Regions from separate parts of the Terrabacter aeriphilus genome, predicted to be linked through region 4. Evidence: riboswitches for the same ligand, from Rfam matches in the RefSeq annotation. Region 4 holds a riboswitch; each other region holds the start of a gene.
The links. A riboswitch is a leader RNA that binds a small molecule or an ion and turns the genes downstream of it on or off. The one in region 4 is predicted to bind cyclic di-AMP.
Positions count from the first base shown of each region.

Region 1: another riboswitch for cyclic di-AMP. It lies ahead of ABD979_RS05880 (glycosyl hydrolase); the one in region 4 lies ahead of ABD979_RS04965 (transglycosylase family protein).
Region 2: another riboswitch for cyclic di-AMP. It lies ahead of ABD979_RS18480 (CHAP domain-containing protein); the one in region 4 lies ahead of ABD979_RS04965 (transglycosylase family protein).
Region 3: another riboswitch for cyclic di-AMP. It lies ahead of ABD979_RS05495 (C40 family peptidase); the one in region 4 lies ahead of ABD979_RS04965 (transglycosylase family protein).

Region 1 covers NZ_BAABIW010000009.1:172,466-177,558, reverse strand. Annotated here, with positions in the region: gene cysC (adenylyl-sulfate kinase) at 1-901, shown strand, start outside; gene ABD979_RS05885 (sulfite exporter TauE/SafE family protein) at 898-1,938, shown strand; cyclic di-AMP (ydaO/yuaA leader) riboswitch at 2,154-2,304, shown strand; gene ABD979_RS05880 (glycosyl hydrolase) at 2,311-3,252, shown strand; gene ABD979_RS05875 (PKD domain-containing protein) at 3,316-5,093, opposite strand, start outside.
Region 2 covers NZ_BAABIW010000027.1:19,624-24,716, reverse strand. Annotated here, with positions in the region: gene ABD979_RS18500 (iron chaperone) at 95-481, shown strand; gene ABD979_RS18495 (VOC family protein) at 486-893, opposite strand; gene ABD979_RS18490 (CHRD domain-containing protein) at 1,156-1,935, shown strand; gene ABD979_RS18485 (sortase domain-containing protein) at 1,951-2,751, shown strand; cyclic di-AMP (ydaO/yuaA leader) riboswitch at 2,975-3,167, shown strand; gene ABD979_RS18480 (CHAP domain-containing protein) at 3,172-4,071, shown strand; gene ABD979_RS18475 (alkene reductase) at 4,344-5,093, shown strand, end outside.
Region 3 covers NZ_BAABIW010000009.1:81,927-87,019, forward strand. Annotated here, with positions in the region: gene ABD979_RS05485 (MFS transporter) at 1-956, shown strand, start outside; gene ABD979_RS05490 (iron-dependent transcriptional repressor DtxR) at 975-1,670, shown strand; cyclic di-AMP (ydaO/yuaA leader) riboswitch at 1,842-2,022, shown strand; gene ABD979_RS05495 (C40 family peptidase) at 2,023-2,889, shown strand; gene ABD979_RS05500 (DsbA family oxidoreductase) at 2,989-3,672, shown strand; gene ABD979_RS05505 (carboxymuconolactone decarboxylase family protein) at 3,749-4,357, opposite strand; gene ABD979_RS05510 (hypothetical protein) at 4,487-4,960, shown strand.
Region 4 covers NZ_BAABIW010000006.1:572,510-577,602, forward strand. Annotated here, with positions in the region: gene ABD979_RS04950 (alpha,alpha-trehalose-phosphate synthase (UDP-forming)) at 1-229, opposite strand, end outside; gene ABD979_RS04955 (CBS domain-containing protein) at 461-892, shown strand; gene ABD979_RS04960 (serine/threonine-protein kinase) at 957-2,777, shown strand; cyclic di-AMP (ydaO/yuaA leader) riboswitch at 3,061-3,188, shown strand; gene ABD979_RS04965 (transglycosylase family protein) at 3,217-3,891, shown strand; tRNA gene ABD979_RS04970 (tRNA-Thr) at 4,052-4,127, shown strand; gene ABD979_RS04975 (glycosyltransferase family 2 protein) at 4,549-4,845, opposite strand; gene ABD979_RS04980 (zinc-dependent alcohol dehydrogenase) at 5,072-5,093, opposite strand, start outside.

The sequences.
Region 1 (5,093 bases), on a different contig from region 4:
GCTCGTGCTGGCCCAGCGACCACTGCTCGCCGACGAGGTGACCGGTCCACTCGTCGTGCTCGCACCGAGCTCCCCGACGCCACAAGGCATCCCGGCCGGCGTGTTGCGTGCGGCCCTCCTCGCGACGGCCGCGACCCACCCCGACGTCACGGTCGTCGACGCCCCGGTCTGGTGGCGCGACGCCGACAGCGACGCCGCCCTCGTCGCGGCCGTCGCGCACTCCGCCGGCTCACCGGTCCGCGTGCTCGCCCACAGCGACCCGGCGTGGCTCGCGGCAGGGGCCGCGCTCGACCGGGGGCTCGAGCCCGCGGGCCTGCACCCGGCCGTCCGCACCGTGCTGCTCCGGTGGCGCCCGCCGCGCACCCGCCGCGGCGTCGTCGTCCTCCTCACGGGCCTCTCCGGGTCGGGAAAGTCCACGCTCGCCTCCGCCCTCGTCGAGCGCATCGAGAGCGAGGGGGCGCGCAGCGTCAGCCTCCTCGACGGTGACCTCGTGCGCCGGCTGCTGTCGTCGGGGCTCGGCTTCGACCGCGCCGGGCGTGACGCCAACGTGCTGCGCATCGGCTTCGTGGCCGCCGAGGTGGCCCGGCACGGAGGAATGGCCGTCTGCGCCCCCATCGCCCCCTTCGCGCAGACCCGGGCCGAGGTCCGCCGGATGGTCTCCGAGGTCGGCGACTTCGTCCTCGTGCACGTCGCCACCCCGCTGGAGGTGTGCGAGCAGCGCGACCGCAAGGGCCTCTACGCCCAGGCGCGGGCCGGGTCCCTGCCGGAGTTCACCGGCATCTCGTCGCCCTACGAGGCGCCGGTCGACGCCGACGTCGTCGTGGACACGACGGGACGCAGCCTCGAGGAGTCCCTCGAGCAGATCGTCGAGCACCTGCGCGACGGAGGGTGGATCGGATGAGCTTCGACCCGCTGCTCACGATCGCCTCGCTCGGCATCGGCATCATCGTCGGGCTCACCGGCATGGGCGGTGGCGCCCTCATGACGCCGATGCTCGTGCTCTTCTTCGGCGTGCCGCCGCTCACGGCCGTCTCGAGCGACCTCGTCGCGGCCGCGGTGATGAAGCCCGTCGGGTCGATGGTGCACCTCCGCCGGGGCACGGTGAACCTCGCGCTCGTCAAGTGGCTCTGCATCGGGTCGATCCCGAGCGCCTTCGTCGGCGTGCTCATCCTCAACCGCCTCGGCTCCGGCGCGGCCGCCCAGCACTGGCTGCAGGTCGCCCTCGGGGTGGCCCTGCTGCTGGCCTCGGCCGGACTCATCGTGCGGGCCTACCTGCGCCTGCTCGAGCGGGCGCGCCGACTCGACGGCAGCGCCGCGCCCCTGCCGCCCGGCCCGCCCACCGTGCGGGTCCGCATCTGGCAGACCGTGCTCGTGGGCGCGGTCGGCGGCATCGTCGTCGGCATGACCTCCGTGGGGTCGGGCTCGCTCATCATCATCGCGCTCATGGCGATCTACCCCAGCCTCAAGGCGAGTGAGCTCGTCGGCACCGACCTGCTCCAGGCCGTGCCGCTCGTGGCCTCCGCCGCCATCGGGCACATGCTGCTCGGCGACTTCCACCTCGACCTGACGCTCTCGCTCCTGCTCGGCTCGATCCCCGGCGTCTGGATCGGCGCCCAGCTCTCGGCGCGTGCCCCGGGCGGCCTCGTGCGCCGGGCGCTCGCCTTCGTGCTGCTCGCCTCGGCCCTCAAGCTGCTCGGCGTGCCCAACACGGCCACCGGGATCGTCCTGCTCCTGGCCCTGCTCGTCGGGCCGCCGGTGTGGTTCGCCGCCCGGCGCCGCCACGGCCTGCCCGCCTTCTCCGGCCGGCTCGCGCACCGCTCGACCGCCGTGCCCCACGCCGCACCCGGGTCCACCTCCGAGTCCATCTCTGAGTCCATCTCCGAGTCCGGTTCCGAGGCTCGGGCACGCGTCACCGAAGCGGGCGACGCAGCCCACTGACACGACCATGACGGGAAAACGGTGTGATCCGCGTCACACCTGGCACGGGTCCGCTCTCACAGCGTTCCTGAGCACGCGCGCGTGCTCAGGAACGGGGGTGCGGACGGTCCGTGGGTCCTGACCGGATCGTCCGGATTGGTGTCATCTGCCCGTTCCCATCGGACCTGTCGTGACCTGTCCCCGTGTGCAGGGGTCCGCTAGGGTTCCGTTCGCCTTCACACACATCGCCTAATCCCGGAGCCCTCGAGGCCTCCCGGGAGCCGGGGACCCACCGTTCCCTCGGGGTGAATCAGGAGCCTCCTCCTGTAGGGCGCCATCCGGCCCGAACCCGTCAGCTAACCCGGTCGGCAGCCTAGGAGACCTGGAGCAGACATGCGCACCACCCCTCGCTTCGCCCTGCCCGCGCGCAGATCCCCCCACCGCTTCACCCTCGCCGCCCTCGGCCTCGCCGCGGCCGGCTCGCTCGTGGCCACCCTCGCCGTGCCGGCGCAGGCCGCCACGGCGACCGCACTGCCCGGCGGCAAGATCTACGCGGGAGCCGCCGGCGACACCGCGACGATGCAGTCCAAGACCGGCACGGCGGTCGGCATTCACAAGTACGGCACCTTCGAGGGCTCGGTCCCCACCGGCCGGATGGTGACGGCCAACACGTCGGCGAACTGGAGGACCGTCGCCAACGCCAAGTCCGGCTCGGCGCTGTACGCCAATATCGTCCGTTGGGCGACGACGATCAAGGCCCGGAGCGGCCTCACGCTCCTGGCGTTCGGCCACGAGCCGGAGGTCCTGGCGAAGTCCTCGCTCGGCACCCCGGCCGAGTACCGCGCAGCGTTTGCCCGGGTCGTCACGATCTTCCGGCAGCAGGGCGTCACCAACGTCAAGTTCACCCTCCAGCTGACGGCTTGGTCCTACCGCACCAAGCCGTCAGACCGCGCGTACGCCGCGAACTGGTACCCGGGCGACGCGTACGTCGACGTCGTCGGGGCGGACGCATACAACTGGAGCTCGTGCGGAGAGGGCAAGGGCGCCTGGGTCGAGCTCAAGACGCTCGTCGATCCCGTCCTCGCCTTCGCGAAGCCACGCGGCAAGCTGGTCGCCCTGCCGGAGTTCGGCGTCACCAAGGACGCCCGTCGCGCCACCTGGCTGACGAACGCGAAGAACTACATCATCGCCAACGAGAGCTGGTTCGCGGCGGTCTACTACTTCAACCGCCCGCCGACGAACAAGAACAACCTCAACTGCTCGTGGGCCCTCACGACGTCGTCGGAGTTCGCCGCCTACGGCTCACTGCTGAAGAACGTCAACTTCGCCGTCTGACCGCCGGCGGACGTGCTGGTGCCGGGAGCACCCGCAGCCGCGGGCACTCCCGGCACCACGTGGTCACGACTGCCCGAAGGCGATCGACCACATGACCTCACGGTCGGACTTGTTGACCGTCGTGGCGGTCACCCCGGCGTGCGTGCCGTCAGAGGTGACGACCGCGCCGGGGTCGGCCGTGAGCGACTCGTAGCGGTACGAACCGCTCGGGTCCTCGAGGTGGTCGCGCAGGACCATGCCCGAGGGCAGGGTCCACGGCGACACCGCCGAGGTCAGCCCGGCCCAGTGCGACACGACCCAGTCACCAGCAGAGACTGCGATCTCGGGCGTCGTGTGCGAGTTCCGGCCTGCATCGACGGCACTCACCGCACGGACGCTGGTGGCGTTCGCGCCGCGGTAGACGGCGAGCTCGAGCGTGCCTAGCCGGTAGGCGCTCGGGTCGTCGAACCGCACCGTCTTGCCCACGTCCGCCGCGTCGGCGCTCTTGCGCCACACGGTCGAGGTGACCGAGCCGTTGGTAACCGTCGCCACCTGGGTCCAGCCGGTCACGCCGGTCGGCCCCGAGAAGGTGGCCACCGTCGGACGCGAGAACATCAGGAGCATCAGATCACCGGCCTGGGTCCCCATCGGCACCGCCGCGGCCTTGAACTTGGCCGCGCCGGGAGCCGAGTGGTTCGCCCCGACGAACGTCGTGCTGCTCGAGGGCAGCGTCACGACGACGTCCTTCGTCAGCGTGCCGGTGAGGCCCTTGTCGTCGGTCACCGTCAGCGTGACGGAGTAGGTCCCCGATGCGGCATACGGGTGCGAGGGCGTCTTGCCCGTGCCCGTGCTGCTGTCACCGAAGTCCCACGCGTAGGACGCGATGGTCCCGTCCGAGTCGATCGACGCCGAGGCGTCGAAGCCGCACGTCGCGCCGGAGCACGACGACCCGAACGCCGCCGTCGGCGCCTGGTTGACCGGGACCGTCACGACGACGTCCTTCGTCAGCGTGCCGGTGGCGCCCTTGTCGTCGGTCACCGTCAGCTTCACCGGGTAGGTCCCCGACGCGGCATACGGGTGCGAGGGCGTCTTGCCCGTGCCCGTGCTGCCGTCACCGAAGTCCCACGCGTAGGACGCGATGGTCCCGTCCGAGTCAATCGACGCCGAGGCGTCGAAGCCGCACGTCGCGCCGGAGCACGACGACCCGAACGCCGCCGTCGGCGCCTGGTTGACCGGGACCGTCACGACGACGTCCTTCGTCAGCGTGCCGGTGGCGCCCTTGTCGTCGGTCACCGTCAGCTTCACCGGGTAGGTCCCCGAGGCGGCATACGGGTGCGAGGGCGTCTTGCCCGTGCCCGTGCTGCCGTCACCGAAGTCCCACGCGTAGGACGCGATGGTCCCGTCCGAGTCGCTCGACGCCGAGGCGTCGAAGCCGCACGTCGCGCCGGAGCACGACGACCCGAAGGCGGCCTTGGGTGCCTGGTTGAGGGGCGGGCCGGCGAAGAGGAACATCGAGCGGCTCGACCACGACGTGCCGTCGACGGCGGGGCCGCTGATCGCGACCGGGCTCCCCGTGACGGACGCCCCGTCCCAGCCCGCCTTGTAGAGCGTGCTGTCGGTGCGCGAGGCGAAGTACACGCTGTCGCCGGCGACGAAGATGCCGCGGACGTTGCGCAGGTCGACGGAGCTGGGCACCGTGTTCGTGCGCTCGTCGACGATCCCGCTGTCGGGCGAGAACCAGCGCCAGAAGAGCCGGCTGTCACCGTAGAGCGTGTAGTAGAGCCGACCCGCGTTGTAGAACATGCCGGTCAGGTTCGGGATCTGCCCGTAGAGCGTCGGCAGGTTGCCGTCGAACGTACCGC
Region 2 (5,093 bases), on a different contig from region 4:
AGATTGCACGTTTTTCTTTTGCTTGATCCCCGTGAGCGCCATACAGTCGAAGGACCCCATGAGACCGGTCCCGACGCAGAAGTGAGGACCTGGATTGGCACCGAGATTCGCGTCAGTCGATGACTACATCGCCTCCTACGACGAGGAGACGCGAACTCAGCTCGCCGGTGTGCGGGACGCCATCCGCGAGGTCGCACCCCAGGCCGGGGAGAAGATCAGCTACGGGATGGCCTCGTTCACCCTCGACGGCAAGCCCCTCATCTACTACGCGGGCTGGAAGAACCACGTCGGGCTCTACCCCGTGCCGACCGGTGACGAGGACTTCGAGGAGGCGATCGGGCCCTACCGCCGGTCCAAGGACACGGTGCGCTTCCCGATCAGCCGGCCGGTCCCGCTCGAGCTGATCGGCGAGATCACCGAGCTGTGCCTCGAGCGCCGACGGGCCAGGTCTGCCGCCGAGGCCGATGAGGCCGCCTCCTGAGGGCTCAGCCGTTCGACGAGCTCTCGGGCGTGCTCTCGATGACCGACAGCACGTTGCCCGCCGGGTCGGTGAACCAGGCGATGAGCGGTCCGCCTCCCCGGAAGACGCCCTGCGGATCGGTCTCCATCGGCGTGCCCTCGTAGCGTTCGAAGACGACGCCGCGCCGCGCCAGCTCCTCGACGGTCGAGGTGATGTCCTCGACGGGGAAGTTGAGGACGGTGAAGCTCGCCGGTGCGTGGTTCGGCTTCGGGTAGACGAGCACACGCCGCTCGCCGCCGTCGGCCGCGAGGTGCAGCGTCAGCATGCCGTTGGCCTCGCTGACCGACAGCCCGAGCGTGTCGGCATAGAAGGTGCGGGCCGCGTCGACGTCGTCGACGGAGAAACCGCTGAACGCGTGGGAGCTCTCGAGCACGGCGGTGCTCCTTGTCGTCGTCGTTGTCGTCGTTGCTGTTGCCGTCGTCGGAGGGGTGGTGCACGGGGGGCGCGGGCGGTCCGGCACCACTCCAGTGAAGCCCGCTCGGAGGCCGCCCGGGGTGCGATCGGGAAAGTTTTTCGCTTGAACCCCAATCCAACCTGCTGGTGGCGGCGAAGCACACCTCGGAGACGGTCGACGACGACCCCGTCTGAGCCCCACGATGGACGGCTCTTGTCTCCTCATCAAGGAGGAAGAACAGATGCGCACCACCACCACTCGGATCGCCGGCGCCACCCTCGCGGCCGGCGCCGCCATGGCCCTCAGCGTCGGGCCGGCCTTCGCGGCCGACGCCTGGGTCAGCGCCAACCTCAAGCCGGTCGCCGGCAGCGACGTCGCCGGGAGCGGCACCGCGATGGTCGAGGTCGACGGCAACCGGATCACCGTGACCATGGCCGCCAACGGCCTGCTGCCCGACAACCCGCACGCCGCCCACATCCACTTCGGGGCCGAGGCCCGCCACGAGTGCCCGGTCCTGTCCGACGACAAGAACGGCGACGGGCACCTCAACACCACCGAGGGCGGACCGGCCTACGGCGACATCGTCGTCTCGCTGACGAAGACCGGCGACACGAGCCCCAAGTCGGGTCTCGCGATCGACCGCTTCGACACCGCGCCCGGCGGCAAGCTGACCTACCAGCGCGGCAGCATCAAGGTCTCCGACGCGGTCGCGACGGCCATCTCGGCCGGCCAGTCCGTCGTCGTCATCCACGGTGTCGACCACAACCACGACGGCAAGTACTCCGGCGACACCAAGAGCGACCTCGACCCGAAGCTGCCCACCGAGGCCACCGACCCGGCCCTCTGCGGCGCCCTGCGCGTCGCCCCGGCCGGCGGCATGCACACCGGTGGCGGCCTGCCCACCGACACCCTGAAGAGCGGCGGCACGAACGACGCCCTCCTCCTCGTCGGTGGCGGCGCGCTCGTCGCGGCCCTCGGCTCCGGCGTCTTCGCGGCCCGTCGCGCGCGGTCGCGCGCCTGATCGGCCGGATCCACCATGCCTGAGCACACCGAGCCGACGCCCCGTCGCACCACCTCCCGTGGTGCGGCCGGGGTGGCGGCCGCCGCGACCGTGATCCTGCTCGTCGTCGGGGTCGTCGCTCTCGTGCTCGGGCTCCGCGGGACGTCCGGACCGCCGCAGCCCGCGGCGGCCGGCGTCCCGACGACGAGCACCATGACGAGCACGGCGCCCACCGCGACGCCGACCACTCCGACGACCAAGAGCACCGCGACGACCCCGAGCACGGCCCGCACGCCGGGCACGGGGACCTCCGGCCCGTCGGCGACCCCCGGTCAGGGCGGGACGCCGGCGGGCGGGACCGGCATCGGGCCCTTCCTCGAGGCGTCCGCCCTGACGTCGATCGAGATCCCGTCGATCGGCTTGCGCTCGAGCGACTTCGTGCCGCTCCACGTGCAGGGCGACGGAACCATCTCGGTGCCCGGAACCGCCCAGGAGGTCGGGCTCTACGACGACGGGCCGACCCCGGGCCAGCTCGGGCCGGCGGTCGTCGCGGCCCACGTCGACACCCCGTCGGGCGTGCCCGGCATCTTCGCCGAGCTCGGCAAGGTCAAGGCAGGCGACGTCGTGAAGGTGTCGCGCCAGGACGGCACGCACCTGACGTTCACGGTCGACCGGGTGGCCAGCTACCGCAAGTCGAGCTTCCCGACCGAGGCCGTCTACAGGGGCGACTTCACCCGCTCGGAGATCCGGCTCGTCACGTGCGGCGGCCCCACCGACGCGCGCAACGAGTACCGCGACAACGTCATCGTCTTCGGCCACCTCACGTCGGGCGCCTGACAAGCCCACCCCCGCGCCACGCCTCTGTGACGTGCGTCTCATTCCCGGGCGGTCCTGGCGAAGGTAAAGGGCTGGTCAAGTACCTCAAAGCCGACAATCGCGGCTGAGCACGGCGCGGCACCGTTACCTTGGCGTGACTTTTGCCAGTTGATTCGTCTACAGTTCCGGGAGTCCGGCCACCGGTCGGACTCTCGTGAGGCGGACCGCCTAGTCCTGTCACCGCCTTCCGGGAGAGCACAGACCTTGTGACAGGAGCGGAGGAACCACACGTTTCTCCGGGCGTCCGGCGCAACGACTTCGGACGCCCTTGGGGTGAAGTCCTTCCACCGGGCCGCGACTCGTTCGCTTCCCGGCCACGGACCGGGCACCTTTCCGCCCGAACCCGACAGCTAACTTCGTAGGCGCGGAGAGGTAGAACCCGTGAACCACGAGACCACCCGCGGGCGCCACCGTGCGCCGGGCCGTCACAACCCACTCAACGAACTCAAGCTCCTCGCCCGCGAGTCGGCCCAGCCGGCGATGAAGGGCGCGGCCGTCGTCGCCGCCACCGGTGGGCTCGTCGCCACCTTCGCGAACCCCGCGAGCGCCGACACCGTCTCGTCGGCGAACGGCGCCGTCGCCGCCGCCGGCGTCGAGGCAGCCCCGGCCGCGGTCGGCCCGGCCGCCGCAGCCGCCACGACCACCGCGCCGAGCGCCCTGTCGAAGATCGGCTTCGCGCCGGCCGTGCAGCAGGCGATCGCCAAGCGCACGCCCACCAAGGTGCGCGTCATCGAGGACGTCCAGGTCAAGGAGCAGCGCGCGGCCGCCAAGGCCGCGAAGGCTGCGAAGAAGGCCGCGCAGAAGGCCGCGGCCGAGCGCGAGGCCTCGCAGCGCGCCTCGCGCGACCTGACGCGTCGCAGCCTGACGAAGAGCACGTCGTCGTCGAAGTCGAGCAGCAACGACTACACGCCGAGCGCCTCCTCGGGCTCGCACTCCTCGCGCAACTGGGCCACCCGTGGCCAGTGCACGTGGGGCGCCCTCAACAAGTGGTACCAGTCCGAGGGCTACTACCCCGGCGGCTGGGCCGGGAACGCCATGGCCTGGGCCTCGGGCGCCGCGAGCGCCGGCTACACCGTGAGCGGCACGCCGCGCGCGCGCTCCATCCTCGTCATGCAGCCCGGCGTCCACGGCTCCTCGAGCGTCGGCCACGTCGGCTGGGTGACGGCCGTCAACGGCAACGAGGTGACCATCGTCGAGATGAACGCCCTCGCCGGTGCGTACAACTACAACACCCGCACGCTGACCGACCAGGGCGGCATGCGCTACATCTACGCGCCGTGACCCACGGGGGTCTGACGCGGTCCCACGCGTTCTGACCCGGTCTCACGCGTTCCGCGAAGGGGAGGATGCCACTGGCGTCCTCCCCTTCGTCGCGCCCGGACGCACCCGGCACACGGCGGCGTGGTGCTCGCCACACGGGCGCCGAGGAATGCGGGGCGACGGCCCGGACTTGTCTTTCGGGTAGGTGGTTGAAGGCTCTACCAGTCCGGTGGGCCTCATCACGTGAGTGACCACCCGTTCGACCGTCGTCCGCGACAGTGAGGAGCAGGCCTGTGTCCACGGCCTTCGAGAGCATCCGCATCGGCCGCTGGGACCTCCCCCAGCGTTTCGTCATGGCACCGCTGACGCGCAACCGCGCCGGCGAGGGCCAGGCGCCCACCGAGCTCAACGCCGAGTACTACGGCCAGCGCGCCAGCGCGGGCCTCATCATCACCGAGGGCACCCAGCCCAGCGCCGTCGGCCAGGGCTACCTCGACACCCCCGGCATGCACTCCGACGAGCAGGTCGCCGGCTGGCGCCTCGTCGCCGACGCCGTGCACGCGGGCGGCGGCCACGTCGTCGTCCAGCTCATGCACGCCGGCCGCATCGCGCACCCCGACAACAAGGGCGGGCTCGAGAGCGTCGCACCGAGCGCCATCGCCGCGCCCGGCGAGATCGTGACCGCGAACGGCCAGCAGCCGTATGTCGTCCCGCGCGCCCTCGAGACCGAGGAGATCCCCGGGCTCGTGGCGGAGTTCGTCCACGCCGCCCGCCAGGCGGTCGCCGCCGGGCTCGACGGCGTCGAGGTGCACGCGGCCAACGGCTACCTGCCGCACCAGTTCCTCGCGCCGAGCAGCAACCAGCGCACCGACGCCTACGGCGGCTCGCCCGAGAACCGCGCCCGCCTGACGATCGAGATCACGAAGGCCGTGGCCGAGGCCATCGGCGCCGACCGCGTCGGCATCCGCGTCTCGCCCGCGCACAACATCCAGGGCGTGCTCGAGCAGGACGAGGCCGACACGGCCGCGACGTACGAGGCGCTC
Region 3 (5,093 bases), on a different contig from region 4:
TCGCGGCCCTCGCCGGCGGGCTCGTGCAGCTCTTCGCCGGCGTGCTCGTCATCGGGCTCGCCGGCTCGCTCTTCGGGCTGGCCCGGCAGGCCTACCTCACCGAGGCGGTGCCCGTCGCGCTGCGCGCCCGCGCCCTCTCGACGCTCGGCGGGGTGCACCGCATCGGCTACTTCGTCGGCCCCTTCATCGGCTCCCTCGTCATCGGGCGGTGGGGCATCGGGTCGGCGTATGCCATCGGGGTCGTCGCGAGCGCCGCGGCCTTCACGCTCGTGCTCCTCGCGCCCGACATCACCGCCCGCCACGACGAGGGTGCCCTGCGGTCCGCGCCGCGCAGCGTGGCCTCGGTGCTGCTCGCGCACCGGCACGTCCTGCTCACCCTCGGCACGGGCGCCATGTGCGTGGCCGGGGCGCGCGCGATCCGCGAGGCCCTCGTGCCGCTCTGGGCCGAGTCGGTCGGCTTCTCCCCGGCGCAGACCTCGCTCGTCTTCGGCGTGGCCGGGGCCATCGACATGGCGCTCTTCTACCCCTCGGGCTGGCTGATGGACCGCTACGGCCGGGTCGCCGCCGCGGTGCCGAGCATGCTCGTGCTCGGCCTCGGCATGGCGCTGCTGCCGCTCGCGACGAGCCTCGTCGCGGTGACGGCGGCGGCGACGGTGCTCGGCATCGGCAACGGGCTCGGGGCGGGGCTCATCATGACGCTGGGAGCGGACGCGTCGCCCGCGGACGGCCGGGCCCAGTTCCTCGGCGGCTGGCGGCTCTGCGCCGACCTGGGAAGGGCGGCGGGCCCGTTGGTGTTGTCAGGGCTGAGTGCCGTCATGACCCTCGGCGCGTCGGCCGTCGTGCTCGGCGCCGGCGCGGTCGTCGGCGCCGGCTGGCTGCGCCTCTGGGTGCCGCGGCACGACCCCACCCGCCGTGGGCGGGGCGGGCGTGCGCGCGCGGCGCCCGAGGCTCCCTGATTCTGAGAAGGTATGACCGTGACGGACCTGATCGACACCACCGAGATGTACCTGCGCACGATCTACGAGCTCGAGGAGGAGGGGATCGTGCCGCTGCGCGCGCGCATCGCCGAGCGCCTCGGCCACTCGGGCCCGACCGTGTCGCAGACGGTGGCCCGTATGGAGCGCGACGGCCTCGTGGCCGTGTCGGGCGACCGGCACCTCGAGCTGTCCGACCACGGCCGGCTGCTCGCCACCCGGGTCATGCGCAAGCACCGGCTCGCCGAGCGCCTCCTCGTCGACGTCATCGGCCTCGAGTGGGAGTACGCGCACGACGAGGCGTGCCGCTGGGAGCACGTCATGTCGGAGAAGGTCGAGCGCAAGATCCTCGGCCTCATCGGCGAGGGGCTCGAGTCGCCCTACGGCAACCCGATCCCCGGCCTCGACGAGCTCGGCGTGCGCCAGGACGAGGACTTCCTCACCGGCCTGCGCACCCTGACCGCGGCCGTCGGCGACGCCCCGTCGGTCGTGACGATCCGCCGCATCGGCGAGCCCGTGCAGGTCGATCCCGAGGCCCTGGCGCTGCTGACGAGCGCCGGCGTCGTGCCTGGAGCCCGCGTCGAGGTGGTGCGCGACGGCTCGCGCGTCGTGGCCGTGCGTGAGGGCAGCGAGCCCTCGACCGGTGTCTCGCTGCCGGCGGACGTCGCGGTCCACGTCTTCTGCCAGGCCGCCTGAGCCTCGGCCGGACCGGCCGCCGAGGGGGCGCTGCACCCGCGCCCCACCCGCTCGCGACCCGCCCGGGAGACCTGTGGACGGAAAGTGACAGGACCGTGACCATTGGGTACGGTTGGCGGGCTTGCTCTCCCCGTCGAGTGGGCGCCCCGGGTCGGACCGCCGAGTCCTGCCATCGACCAGGGGCCCAGTTCGAACACCAATGGCAGGAGCGGGGGACCCACCGTTCTCCGGGCGTCGTGAGACGCCCTCGGGGTGAAGCCCTCCACGGACCGTTGCCGGTCCGAGCGAAGGCCGGGTAGTACCTCAAGCCCGAACCCGACAGCTCACCTCGTAGGCGTCGAGAGGTCAATCTGTGGCTCAGAACGTTCCCGGGCGTCATCGCGCCCCCGGTCGCTTCAACGCGATCTCCGAGCTGAAGACGATCGCCCGGGAGTCGGCGCAGCCCGCCGTCAAGGGTGCGGCGATCGTGGCCGCCTCGGGTGGCCTCGTCGCGACGTTCGCCAACCCGGCCAGCGCCAGCGCCGCCGACGGCTCGAACAGCCCCGTGGCCGGCGTCAGCGTCTCCGGTGCCGCGGCCGTCGGCCCGGCCGCCGGCACGGTCACCGCCCCCAGCGCCCTGTCCGCGATCGGCTACGCCAAGCCGGCCCTCAAGGCCAAGGTCAAGCCGGTCGTCATCGAGGACGTCAAGGTCAAGCGCGAGCGCGCGCAGGCCAAGGCCGAGAAGGCCGCCGCCGAGCGTGCGGCCGAGCGCGCCGCCGCCCGCGAGGCCGCGGCCTCCCGCGACACGAGCTCGTCCAGCTCGTCCTCGTCCAGCTCGAGCTCCTCCAGCTCCAGCTCGCGGGCCTCGCGCTCGTCGAGCCGCGCCGCGCTCAACGCCCCCGCGCCGAGCGCCTCGGGCATCGTCGGCATCGCGCAGGCCTACTCCGGCGTTCCCTACGTCTACGGCGGCACGACGCCCAACGGCTTCGACTGCTCGGGCTTCACCTCCTACGTCTACCGCCAGGCCGGCATCTCGATCCCGCGCACGGCCTCTGCGCAGGCCCGCGCCGCCACCCCGGTCAGCGACCCGCGCCCCGGCGACCTCGTCTTCTTCGGTTCCCCGATCTACCACGTGGGCATCTACGTCAGCCCCGGCCGGATGATCGACGCGCAGCGTCCCGGCACGACGACGGGCAACCACTCCATCTGGACGACGCCCTCGTCGTACGGCCGCATCTGAGCGGTCGCTCCACCAGGCCTTCGCGCTGCGCCCCCACCGGTGACCGGTGGGGGCGCAGCGCTGTGTGGGCCGCGAAACGGTGCGTGGTTGACTGAGTCGATGACCGACCAGCCTGCTGCCGAGTCCACGACCGTCATCGAGCTCGACCTCTGGGGCGACCTCACCTGCCCGTACTCGTGGATCGTCAAGCGGCGCGTCGAGGCCGCGGTGCACGGCTTCGAGCGGCCCAGTGACGTCACGGTGCGGCTCCGGTCGTTCGAGCTCGACCCCGACGTGGCGGTGGGTGGGGGCGTGCCCGTGCGCGAGCACCTCTCGGTGCGCCATGGTGGCGACGCCGGGGCCGGGCACCTGATGAACGCCCGGGCGAGCGAGCTCGCCGAGGCCGACGACCTCGTCTTCGACTGGGACCGCGCCGTGCGCGCGAACACCTTCGACGCGCACCGGCTGTGCGCCCTCGCGGGCGAGATGGGTGGCCCGGCCCTCCGGGGCGCCGCGACCGAGCGCTTCCACGCCGCACACTTCGGCGAGGGGCTCGCCCTCGACGACCACGAGGTGCTGCAGCGCCTGGCCGCGGAGTGCGGCCTCGACGAGCGACGGGTCTCCGCCGTGCTCGCCTCGGACGAGTACGCCGACCATGTGCGCGCCGACGAGCAGCAGGCGAGGTCGCTCGGCGTCACCGCGACTCCGTTCATGATCGCGAACGGGTATGCGGCCGTGACCGGTGCGCGGCCCACCGACGACTACCTCGCGCTGCTGCGCGGCGTCGCCACGCAGAGCGTCTGACACCTCCCCACCGCGGGTGGGGCCCGGTCGCGCGGAGCGGGCCCGGCGGCATACGTGATCGGCCTGGCGGACGGCGTCAGGAGGGGCGGTCGGCGGGCGCGCGCCCGAACGACACGGCCTCGCGCACCGTCGGGGAGGCGTCGTCGCGCAGCTGGCGGTCGGGGCGGACGCCGAGGGCGTCGTTGACGAGCGAGAACGCGCGCCGCAGCGCGACGAACGCCGTGATCGCGAAGATCTGCCGGTCGTCGAACCCGGCGGCGCGCAACGGCTCGAGGTCCTCGGCGGTCGTCGCGTTGGCGTCGCGCGTGACGGCGCGCGCCCAGGCGGCGAGGGCGGCGTCGGCGGGCTCGAGGCCCGCGTCGTCGTGGTGCAGGACCGAGCCCGCGACGGCGTCGCCGGCCTCGGTGGCGAGCCGGCCGCCCCACGCGAGGGCGCAGTAGGAGTCGCCGGCGGTCGAGGCCATCGCCGAGACGAGGATGCCGCGCTGGCGGAAGGTGAGCCCGCCGAGGCGCGCGAGGTCGGCGAGCAGCTCGAAGAGCCGGTCGTGCGCGGCGGGGGAGTGCGCCCAGACGCGGCTGAGGTTCATGACGTAGCCGTGGTCGGCGACGTCGCTGTCGTAGGACGCCCGGACCTCGGGCGTGACCTCCGGCTCGGTGAGGAAGCCGTGGTCGGGGTGCTCGGTCATGGGTGCCCTCCCTCGGTGGTCGTCTCCCTCGATGGTGGCACCGGGAGGTGGGGTGACGTGGGCTGTTGACGCACCGCCGTCGGGGGCGGGACCGTGGGGCGAGGAGGGCGGTCGGCGGACGGGGGAGGCATGCGCCGGAGGCTGGTGACGGTGGTGGCCGCCGTGGTCGTGGGGGTCGTCGGGCTCACCGGCCTCGTCGGGGTGCTGCTCGGGCGCGCCGGGGTCGGGCCGCTGCGCGACGAGCCCGCCCGCGTGTCGCTGGCGCCGGTCGGCGTGCAGCTGCTCGGTGAGGGCGGCGACCCGGCGGTGGTCATGGTGGTGTTCCCGTGGGGCCGGGACGGCATCTGCGTCGGGCAGGTCGCGGTCACGGCCTCGGAGACGGCGTCGACCGTGTCGGTCGATCAGGTGACGGGCTTCGCCGAGCCGCCGGGGCGCGACTGTGCAGGCGTCGGCACCGACGGCCGGAGCGCGGCGGTGGAGCTGCGGCTGGCCTCGCCGCTCGGCGACCGCGCCGTGACGCGGCGGGTCGACGGGGCCGCGGTGCCGGTGACGCAGCCGTGCGAGCGCGACGGCGTCGCGGCGTGGTGCCCGCGGTCCTCCTGACGCGGGAAGGGGGGCGTCGGCGGGGCGGCGTCGGCGGCGCGCTCGATGGCCGGACCGATGATGCTGCCGATGAACCTGCATCAGGTGTGGTGATCACCCCACCAGACGCAGCCTCATCCGTCGCTTCATCCGC
Region 4 (5,093 bases):
CGGGGTGCAGGTGGATGCCGCCCTCGTCGAACGGCTCCGGCGCCTCGCCCGAGTCACCGGCCCAGCCGACCCACGCACCGGCCTGGTTGCGCATGACCGACTCCATGGCGGTCACGAGGCCGCCGGGGCTGCGTCGCCACTCGACCCCGCCGTCGTCGGCGACGACCTTGTCGACAGGCAGGCGGTTCGCGGCGATGACGAGGTCGTAGGTCGGACGTGCGGGCGGCACGCGATCAGCTCCTGGGTTCGAGGGGTCGGTGCTCGGGTCGTACCCATCCCGCGCGCACGGGACGCACGGGTCCGGCGCGACACCGTCGTGGCCACTCTAACGAGGGAACGGTGGCGCCCGGTGCGGTGGCGCCATAGGGTCGGAACAGGGCACCGCGCGGGCCCCTCGAGGCAGCCCTCGAGTCGCCGGACGGTCGCCCCGAGGTCCCAGCGCCGAGGTGAAGGAGTCGCCGTGAAGGTTTCGGACGTGCTGCGCCACAAGGGCAGCGAGGTCATCACCATCAAGCCGGACGAGACCGTGGCCGGGCTGCTCGCCCTGCTCGCCGAGCACCGCATCGGTGCGGTCGTGGTCAGCGCCGACGGCACGGGCGTCGACGGGATCGTCAGCGAGCGCGACGTCGTCGTGCACCTCCACGGCAGCGGCACGGCGGTGCTCGACGGCCCGGTGAGCGCCATCATGACGGGGGAGGTGTCGACGGGCACCGCCTCGGACGACGTGGCCGACCTCGCCGCCACGATGACCGAGCAGCGCGTGCGCCACGTGCCGATCGTCGACGCCGAGGGCCGCCTCACGGCGATCGTCAGCATCGGCGACATCGTCAAGCACCGGCTCGACGAGCTGCAGTCCGAACGCGACCAGCTGCGCGACTACATCTCGAGCTGAGCCACCGGCACGCGCGGGCGTGCTGGGGTGCTCGGGCACCGGGCCCGTCGCATACCGTAGAGGCATGACGGCGTACGAGCGGACCGAGCGGGTGGCGAGCCCGCGGTCCGCGCGCACGACCTCGCTCGAGCCGGGCGACCGCTCGGGTGAGGGGACGGGCGAGAGGGGTCGGCGCGTCACGGGCGAGCGGCTCGGGCCCTACCGCCTCATCGAGGAGATCGGCGAGGGCGGCATGGGCGTCGTGCACCTCGCGCTCGACCCGCGCGGGCGCGCGGTCGCCGTCAAGGTGCTGCGCACGCACGTCGCGCACGACGTCGACGCCCGCCAGCGCCTGGCGCGCGAGGTCGACACCCTCTCGCGCATCCGTGACGCGCGCGTGGCTAGCGTCGTCGACGCCGACGTCATGGGGCCGCGCCCCTACGTCGTCACCCGCTACGTGCCGGGGCCCGCGCTCGACGAGGTCGTCGAGGACCACGGGCCGATGGAGCCGGCCGACCTGCTGCGCCTCGCGCGCGGCAGCGCCGAGGCGATCCGGGCCATCCACGCCTGCGGCGTCGTGCACCGCGACATCAAGCCCGGCAACGTGCTGCTCGAGGACGGCGACCCCGTCCTCATCGACTTCGGCATCGCCCACCTGCAGGACGACGTGCGCCACACCGTCGGCGGCCTCGTCATGGGCACGCCCGGCTACCTCTCCCCGGAGCTCGTGGAGGGTGCCGCCATCACCGACGCCACCGACTGGTGGGGCTGGGCCGCCACGATCACGTATGCCGCGTCGGGCCGTCCGCCCTTCGGGCGCGGTCGCATGGACGCCGTCCTCGCCCGCGTGCGGGCCGGGGAGGTCGACCTCGAGGGGGTCGACCCGCGCCTCGTGCCCCTCCTGCGGGCCTCGCTCTCGCCGGACCCCCGCCGGCGCCCGCACGCCGACGAGGTCATCGACGCCCTGGAGCTCTACGCGGCCGGGCGGGCCGCGACGGTGCCCACCCCGAGCGGCGGGCCGTGGGACGACGGGCGCCTCACCGAGGCCTCGCCCGGCGACACGCAGGTCGTGCAGGGCGGCAGCACCGCCGTGCTGCCCCCGGTGCCCGCCGACATGCCGCGGACGACGTCGCGGGCGGACGACGCCGACGCCGACGCGTCGCGGTGGGCCCCGCCCGTGGGACGGGGGCGGGGCACCTCACGGCAGGAGCCGGCATACGAAACCCGTGACGATCACGGTGACGAGGGCCACGACGACTGGGACGGGTCCGACGGCGAGTGGCAGGGCGAGGAGCCGGCAGGGCGCGAGGGCGACCCCCGGATCGGGCTGCCGATGCGCACCGGGCTGCTCGCGGCCGTCGCGGTGGCGTGGGTGGGCGCGCTGATGGCCTGGCCGGGTGCCGCGATCGTCGCCGTGACCGTGCTCTCGGCGTTCGCGCGGGCGACCGACCGGTCGGTGACCGCGCTCGTGCTGCGGCGCTACGACTACGGGCGGCGGCGCAGCGACGTGCCGTTCGCGGTGGTGTCGAGTCCGTGGCACTTCGTGCTCGGGGTCGTCGCGACCGTCGTCGGCCTCGTGCTGCCCGCGGCCGTGGCGCTCGCCGGCATCTTCGCGACGGCGCTGCTGCTGACGGGCACGCAGGGGGGCGACCTCGGCCCGGGCACGCCGCTCACGCTCGGGGTCGGCGGCGCGCTCGGCCTGCTCATGCTCTGGTGGGGTCCCGGCGGGGCCTCGCTGCGGCGCGGCTCGCGCTCCATCGCCCGCGCCATCGTGCCGACCGGCCTCGCCACGCAGGTCGTGGCCGCGGTGCTCGCGGTCTTCGGCGCGGTGGCCGCGCTGCTCGCGCTGAAGGAGGGTGCGAGCCTCAGCTGGCTGCCCTTCAGCAGCAGCCCGTTCGGCTTCTGAGGCACCCCGCCCCACCTCTGTCACGAGCGTGCCGCCCGTGCGTGCGCTGTGGGCGGTCTGTGCACCTGCCATCCGGAGGTGAAGGGAACGTCAAGGAACGATCACGAAAGTGTCTCGGCGCGCCTTGTCAGGGAGCCCGTTCCTCACGTACCGTCAGTGCTCGCGTCCGGCTCCACCCGAGCGCTCCCACAACTTCACATGGACACCCACATCAATCCGTTCCCTGTGTGCGCCGAGCCTCGCCAGCCAGGGATGCAGCCCACGACCGTGGGCCGGGCGAGGACGGGGGACCCAGTGTGACCAGTCAGAGCCGGTGCCGAGGCACCCGTCGAAGAGGACGAGAGCTGGTCTAGGGGTGAAGCCGCGAGAGCGGCGGGGCAACCTGACGTCCCAACCCGACAGCTAACCCCGCAGGCGCGCGTCAGGAAGGAACACCCCTATGCAGTACATGTCCAAGCATGCTGCCGCCAAGCAGGTCTCGGTGAAGCAGCGCATCGCGGGAGTCGGAATCGCCGGCGCCGCCACCCTCGTCGGTGGCATCGCCACCGCCGGGTCGGCCAAGGCCGCCTCGGTCTGGGACCGCGTCGCCGCCTGCGAGTCGAGCGGCAACTGGCACATCAACACCGGCAACGGCTACTACGGCGGTCTGCAGTTCGTGCAGAGCACCTGGGTCGGCTACGGCGGCCGCGCGTACGCCTCGCGTGCCGACCTCGCCACCCGCGCCGAGCAGATCGCGGTCGCCCAGCGCGTGCTCGCCTCCCAGGGCCCCGGCGCCTGGCCCGTCTGCTCGCAGCGCGCCGGCTTGACCCGCTCGAACGGTGGCGCGACCAGCTCGCCCGTGTCGCGCTCGACCGTGCGCAAGCCCGTGGCGACGAAGAAGAAGGTCGTCAAGAAGAAGGTCGTCAAGAAGAAGACCTACGCCGCCAAGCCCAAGGCGACCAACACCTACACCGGCAAGGGCGCCAAGGTGACGGTCCACCGTGGCGACACGCTCGGCAAGATCGCCGCGAGCCACCACGTCCGGGGCGGCTGGAAGGCCCTCTGGAAGGCCAACTCCGCTCGGGTGCCGAACCCGAACCTCATCTTCGTCGGTCAGGTCCTGCGCCTGCCGTGAGTTCCTGATAGAACTGAGCCCGACGGCCCCGCGCGACCAACCCCTGGGTTGCGCGGGGCCGTCGTCCGTCCGGCGCAGGGCGTGGGCCTGACGGCCTTTTCCCGTATGCCGGCCCCCTCCGTTACGCTTTCGCCCGTCCGCGGTCGCGTGCCGGGGACCCGCTGGCGTGGCGCAATTGGTAGCGCACCTGTCTTGTAAACAGGCGGTTAGGGGTTCGAGTCCCCTCGCCAGCTCCATCTCTGCCCGCTCGCGGTCGACCAGTGGCCACGCACCGCCGTTGCCGGCTACCTTGCGGCGGACTGGGCCGACAAGCGGCTCTGGGCGCCCAGATCCTCGACGGTGTGAGGGATGAGGCCGGTACCCGGTGCCTTGAAGTGCAGGATGCGACCCTGATCCGGTTCGAGCTGCAGGAACGGTCCGCGACTGATGGCGTGGACGCTGGCCAACGGCAGGGCGCGGTCGCAGCGCACGATCGACTTGACGCGCTTGTCCCATCCGTTGCCGCATGACACGACGTCCTCCCGCGCCCACCTGATCGTGTGCTGGTCGAGGTATCCGCCCCTGGCCGGCCGGGAGCGTGATGACCTCGTCGACGTCGAGGAGCGACAGCCACCCGTCACGCTTCGCGTAGCGGTCGAGCACCTCCGGGAGGTGCCGCTACTGGCGCCAGGAGAGGGCGTCGCACGTGGGCATGCCGGAAGCCTCGACCTCAGCGGCGTGCTCCTCCATCCAGCGGGCGTCGAGCTGGGCACGTTGGTCGGCGGGAACCCCGTCGTAGTAGTCGCCGACCGGGCCGCGAGTCTCCACCGTGATCGTCGCCGGCACGTCCAGCTCACGCAACACGCGCTCGCTCTCGTCGGGCGGGTTGTCGAGCACGACATGGAACTCGTCGAAGCCGAGTTGGCAGTGGCAACCGACCCATTCGGCGAGGCGGCGCTCGTCGCCGCGGGACATGGTCACGATGGTGAAGGACAGGCGCGCGAGCCTCGCCGGATCCATCGCGCGGGTAGCCGCCCCCGTGACGGCCGCATCGCTGCCGTGGCGACGGGGCGCCTATGACCCCGACCCATGGCGTTGCAGATGGTGCTGCGCCGGGTGGGGTGATCACCCCATCCGGCGCAGCACCATCTGCAGGTTCATCGGCAGCGTGCCAACTCGGCACGCGCCTGATCCGCTCCGCTCAGGGCTTGAGCACGACCTTG